2 regions of the Citrobacter sp. C1 genome follow, and region 2 is predicted to be linked to the other one. Evidence: predicted binding sites of a transcription regulator. Region 2 holds the regulator's gene; the other holds the start of a gene.
What was found. Region 2 encodes PurR, which represses purine synthesis genes. Its sites were predicted from a motif close to CANGCAAACGTTTGCNTG; they were not measured.
Positions count from the first base shown of each region.

Region 1 (3,116 bases), 1.3 Mb from region 2:
GCTTCGTACTCACGCGTAATTTCACGCAGCTGTAGCGACTCGACCAAACGCGTTTGCGCCGGAACCGTTTTTGCTACCACCATTAATCCGGTGGTGTCTTTATCCAGACGGTGCACGATACCTGCACGAGGAACATCCGCAATCGGCGGGTAATAATGCAGTAACGCATTCAATACCGTGCCATCAGGATTACCGGCGCCCGGATGTACCACGAAATCACGTGGTTTGTTGATGACCAGAATATCGTCATCTTCATAGACGATATCTAGCGGGATATCTTGCGCTTCAAAACGAATTTCTTCGTCAATTTCAGCATTGATGGAGACACGTTCTCCACCCAAAACTTTTTCTTTCGGTTTATCGCAAAGATTCCCGTTTACCAGCACGCGCTGATCGAGGATCCATTCTTTTATGCGAGAACGCGAATAATCAGGGAACAATTCGGCCAAAGCCTGATCTAAGCGTTGACCGAGCTGATTATCGGAGACTGTTGCGGTGAGTTCTACTCGTTGTGCCATAAACTGCTTCTTCGTTTAACGTTGGGTTTTACGGCTTTGCCGTTTAATATAGTGTGCTATTGTAGCTGGTCTTAACCGGGAGCAGGAACAGAGAATCTCCCGTAAAACATTTTGAGGAAAGTCAAAACGTCATGACGCGCATGAAATACCTGGTGGCAGCAGCCACGTTGAGCCTGTTTTTGGCGGGTTGCTCTGGTTCAAAGGAAGAGGTGCCCGATAACCCACCAAATGAAATCTACGCGACTGCTCAGCAAAAGCTGCAGGACGGTAACTGGAAACAGGCAATAACGCAATTGGAAGCGTTGGATAATCGCTATCCATTTGGACCTTATTCTCAGCAGGTGCAATTAGATCTCATCTACGCCTACTACAAAAATGCCGATCTGCCGCTCGCTCAGGCCGCCATCGATCGTTTTATCCGTCTGAACCCGACACACCCTAACATTGATTATGTCATGTATATGCGTGGCCTGACCAATATGGCGTTGGATGATAGCGCACTGCAAGGATTCTTTGGTGTTGATCGCAGCGATCGCGATCCACAGCACGCCCGAGCTGCGTTTAATGACTTTTCCAAACTGGTACGTGGCTACCCGAATAGCCAGTACACAACGGACGCCACCAAGCGCCTGGTATTCCTGAAAGATCGCCTGGCGAAATATGAGTACTCCGTTGCTGAGTACTACACCGCACGCGGCGCGTGGGTTGCTGTGGTGAACCGCGTAGAAGGTATGCTGCGTGACTTCCCGGATACCCAGGCAACACGTGATGCTTTACCGCTGATGGAAAACGCCTATCGCCAGATGCAGATGACTGCACAGGCCGAAAAAGTGGCGAAAATTATTGCCGCCAACAGCAGTAATACCTGATTCCTCGCTGAATGCAAAACGGCAGCCCTCGGGCTGCCGTTTTTTTATCCGTTTACGCCGTAACTGAAGCGGTTTAGCTGCAACGCATCCTATCAAATATGGCCTGCTTTCAGGTATTCCTCAAGTAAAAGATCGCCTGTTCCTGCGGTGCCTCACAAAAAGGTTTTCTTGACAAAAAGCGACAAAATAATGTGATTTAGATCACACATTTTGACATTAGGAAAGGTATGCTGGAATCACCAAGACGGGAAAGACAAGAGGTAAAATTTATGACAATGAACATTACCAGTAAACAAATGGAAATTACTCCGGCAATTCGCCAGCATGTCGCAGACCGTCTCGCCAAACTTGAAAAATGGCAAACTCATCTGATTAATCCACATATCATTCTGTCCAAGGAGCCACAGGGTTTCACTGCTGACGCCACCATCAATACACCGAACGGACATTTGGTTGCCAGCGCTAAGCACGAAGATATGTACACCGCTATTAACGATTTGATCAACAAGCTGGAACGGCAGCTCAATAAAGTGCAGCACAAAGGCGAAGCCCGTCGTGCAACAACTTCAGTAAAAGACGCCAACTTCGTCGAAGCAGAAGAAGAGTAGTCCCTTACATTGAGTGTATCGCCAACGCGCCTTCGGGCGCGTTTTTTGTTGACAGGGTGAAAACAGTACAGGTACTTTAACTGACGTAGCCAAAGGAAATTGACATGAAACTTATTCCGTTCTTCTTCGCATTCTTTTTTACCTTCCCCTGAATGGGAGGCGTTTCGTCGTGTGATAAATAATGCGAAGACGAACAATAAGGCCTCCCACAACGGGGGGCCTTTTTTATTGATAATAAAAAAGGCAACACTATGACATCGGAAAACCCATTACTGGCGCTGCGCGATAAGATAAGCTCGCTGGATGAAAAATTACTGGCCCTGCTGGCTGAGCGTCGTGGTCTGGCCGTCGAAGTCGGTAAAGCAAAATTGCTTTCTCATCGTCCGGTGCGCGATATTGACCGCGAGCGCGATCTGCTGGACCGACTGATCCAGTTGGGTAAAGTGCATCACCTCGATGCCCACTACATCACACGCCTGTTCCAGCTCATTATTGAAGATTCCGTTCTCACCCAGCAGGCGCTCCTGCAGCAGCATCTGAATAAAATCAATCCGCACTCCGCCCGCGTCGCGTTTCTGGGGCCAAAAGGCTCGTATTCGCACCTCGCTGCGCGTCAGTATGCCGCTCGCCATTTTGAGCAATTTATTGAAAGCGGTTGCGCCAAGTTTGCCGATATCTTTAATCAGGTCGAAACCGGACAGGCGGACTACGCGGTCGTGCCGATTGAGAACACCAGCTCTGGCGCGATCAACGATGTTTACGACTTGCTGCAGCACACCAGCCTCTCCATCGTCGGCGAGATGACCATTATTATCGACCACTGCGTGCTGGTTTCCGGTACTACGGACCTGAATAGCATCGAAACCGTGTATAGCCATCCGCAACCGTTCCAGCAATGCAGCAAATTCCTCAATCGTTATCCGCACTGGAAGATCGAATATACCGAAAGCACCTCTGCGGCAATGGAAAAAGTCGCCCAGGCGAACTCACCGCGCGTGGCAGCGTTGGGCAGCGAAGCCGGTGGCGTGCTGCACGGTCTGCAGGTACTTGAACATATTGAAGCGAATCAGACGCAAAACATTACCCGTTTTGTTGTGCTTGCACGCAAGGCTATTAATGTT
Region 1 is NZ_CP115035.1:1,279,045-1,282,160, reverse strand. Features, by position in the region: gene rluD (23S rRNA pseudouridine(1911/1915/1917) synthase RluD) at 1-518, opposite strand, end outside; gene bamD (outer membrane protein assembly factor BamD) at 650-1,387, shown strand; gene raiA (ribosome-associated translation inhibitor RaiA) at 1,657-1,995, shown strand; Phe leader region at 2,099-2,224, shown strand; gene pheL (pheA operon leader peptide PheL) at 2,100-2,147, shown strand; gene pheA (bifunctional chorismate mutase/prephenate dehydratase) at 2,247-3,116, shown strand, end outside.
Region 1: a site for PurR is predicted at 1,541-1,558, ahead of raiA (ribosome-associated translation inhibitor RaiA). Genes of this name have one in related genera too.

Region 2 (3,116 bases):
GCCAGGAAAAATGCATCAGGATCCAACTGCCTAATAATGGCGCGAGCGCGGGAGATAACCCGACCAGCGGCATAATGGTGGCAAAGATACGGTTCACTTTTTGCGAGGGATAATAATCAGCAACCAACGCCTGCCAGATAACCGACGCCGCACAGACACCCACAGCCTGGATAAAGCGCAGCACCAGCAAGCCGGTGGCGTTTTCGACCCAAAGCATGCCAAGACTGCTCAGCGCGAAGATGGAGAGGCCCAGTAGCAAAATAGGCTTGCGGCCATAATGGTCGGAGAGTGGCCCCCACAGAAGTTGCGCGATGGCAAAACCCGCTAAGAACAGGCTAAGGCTGGCGCTGACGGCTGATGCTGGGGTTTGCAAATCGGACTGAATAGCCGCAAATGCTGGCAAATACATATCCGTTGCCAGAAAACCGAGCACGCTAAGACCTGCCAGCCAGACTAAAAACCCTTTTCCAGGTTGCATCATTATTTCTCTTTATAAGCAATAGAACAGTGCCGCTGAGTGTAGTGAGTGAAATTCTTGCTGTGAAACGCTAATATTTGCTTATTGATTTCAAATTTTTTGCAGGCAGAGTATGTGGTCAGAATATTCCCTTGAAGTGGTGGATGCAGTCGCACGCAACGGCAGCTTTAGTTCTGCCGCCCAGGAGTTGCACCGCGTGCCTTCGGCGGTGAGCTATACCGTGCGTCAACTGGAGGAGTGGTTGGCTGTGCCTCTTTTCGAACGTCGCCATCGGGATGTGGAATTAACCCCCGCCGGGGCGTGGTTTTTAAAAGAAGGGCGTTCTGTTATCAAAAAAATGCAGATCACTCGCCAACAATGTCAGCAAATTGCCAACGGCTGGCGTGGGCAACTGGCGATTGCCGTCGATAATATTGTCAGGCCGGAGCGGACCCGGCAGATGATTGTGGATTTCTACCGTCATTTTGATGATGTGGAGTTAATCGTTTTTCAGGAGGTGTTTAACGGCGTCTGGGATGCGTTATCGGACGGGCGCGTGGAGCTGGCGATTGGCGCGACGCAGGCTATTCCGGTAGGGGGGCGCTATACGTTTCGCGATATGGGAATGTTGAGCTGGAACTGCGTGGTGGCAAGTCATCATCCGCTGGCGTCGATGCCGGGACCGCTCAGTGACGATACGTTGCGCAACTGGCCGTCGCTGGTACGAGAAGATACCTCCCGTACGTTGCCAAAACGTATTACCTGGCTACTGGATAACCAAAAACGGGTGGTAGTGCCTGACTGGGAGTCATCTGCCACCTGCTTATCGGCTGGGCTCTGTGTTGGGATGGTGCCGACGCATTTTTCCAAACCGTGGATCGACAGCGGAAAATGGGTTGCACTACAGCTTGAAAATCCCTTTCCTGATGCCGCGTGTTGCCTGACCTGGCAGCAAAACGATACGTCACCCGCACTGAGATGGCTGCTGGACTATTTAGGGGACAGTGAAACGTTGAATAAAGAGTGGCTGCGGGAGCCAGAGTAAGGCTCCCGCACAACAGATTATCGACGATAATCGCGGAACGGACCATCGGCCACGGAGCGACGTTCTACCAGGCGCGGGTGCACCTCAATAGACTGTGACTCTTCGCGTTTATTCACGATACGGTCTAACAGCATGTTAAAGGCCGTTTCACCGAGCGAATCTTTTGGCTGATGAATGGTGGTTAATGCCGGGGTGAAGAAGCGGGCGTTACGCACGTTGTCGTAACCAATCAGCGACACATCTTGCGGGACGCGCAGGCCCATCTCATCAGCGGCGCAAAGTGCGCCCATCGCCATGATATCACCACCGCAGAAGACGGCGGTCGGGCGGTGCGACTGGGAGAGGATCTGCTGCATGGCGCGATACCCGGATTCAGGCTCAAAATCGCCCTGGACAATCCAGTTGTCAGGCACTTTAATCAGCGCTTCTTCCATCGCCTTCATAAAGCCCGCCAGGCGTCCGGCGCCGGTGTTACGCTCCATAGACCCTGGGATCACACCAATCTCGCGATGACCGCGTTCAACCAGATAACGGCCTGCCATATAACCGCCTTCAAAGGCGTTATCGATGACCGTATCGGTAAAATCGGCTTTGGCTTCGCCCCAATCCATCACCACCATCGGAATATGGCGATATTCTTCGAGTATGGAAAGCAGAGGTTCCGGGTATTCAGAACACATCACCAGCAGACCATCTACGCGCTTCTGCGCCATCATGGAGAGGTAGGCCTGCTGCTTCTCGAGGCTGTTCCACGCGTTGCCCAGAATCAGCGTATAGCCTTTCTGGAAGCAGTTCTTCTCAACGGCTTCGATGATTTCCGCAAAGTAGGCGGCTTCGCTGCTGGTCGCCAACAAGCCAATCGATTTAGTGTGATTCACCTTCAGACTGCGTGCCACCGCGCTTGGGGAATAATGTAGTTCTTTAATTGCTGCCCAGACGGCATTGCGCGTTTCTTCCGCGACAAAGCGTGTTTTGTTAATTACGTGTGATACGGTTGTAGTGGAAACGTTTGCTCGCTTCGCTACATCTTTAATTGTTGCCATTACATCTCACTCCAGACCATATCCTAAGTTCCTGAGAATACTCCAGGTAAACGTTTGCCTTCACACACCCTTCGCGCAACATCAGGGTTGCGGTACGCCAGGAAAACGACACGGAACGTCAGGAAGGGGTCAATGGCCGGTACGCTAATCAAGTAAGCGTGGAATTTTGTCTGATCTTTACGAAAAGGGGAAGAGTTAAAAGCATTTATCAATATAAATCGTGAGAGATTTTTACCTTCAAGTGTGCAAAAATGCGCAATATCACTTTTTGTGTGGGAATAAAAAGGAGAAAACTTGATGAGCACCGATCTGAAATTTTCGTTAGTCACCACCATTATTGTTCTGGGTTTGATTGTTGCCAGTGGTTTAACCGCCGCGCTGCATTGATGTATCGCCGAGGGAGAGCTATCTCCCTCATCCCGCCAACCCGTCCTCCCACTGCTATTGTTTGCAAATAAGCAAAAGTCTTTTGCATTTTTGTTAACTTTATTATTTTTGCGATCAATGTCATGCTTTTGACTCTTATTCTGTGTCGTGCTACGGCTCGACGTTACGGAGTCGCTGTATGAAA
Region 2 is NZ_CP115035.1:2,618,726-2,621,841, reverse strand. Features, by position in the region: gene punC (purine nucleoside transporter PunC) at 1-478, opposite strand, end outside; gene punR (DNA-binding transcriptional activator PunR) at 591-1,502, shown strand; gene purR (HTH-type transcriptional repressor PurR) at 1,520-2,545, opposite strand; gene cydH (cytochrome bd-I accessory subunit CydH) at 2,843-2,932, shown strand; gene IB214_RS12625 (MFS transporter) at 3,111-3,116, shown strand, end outside.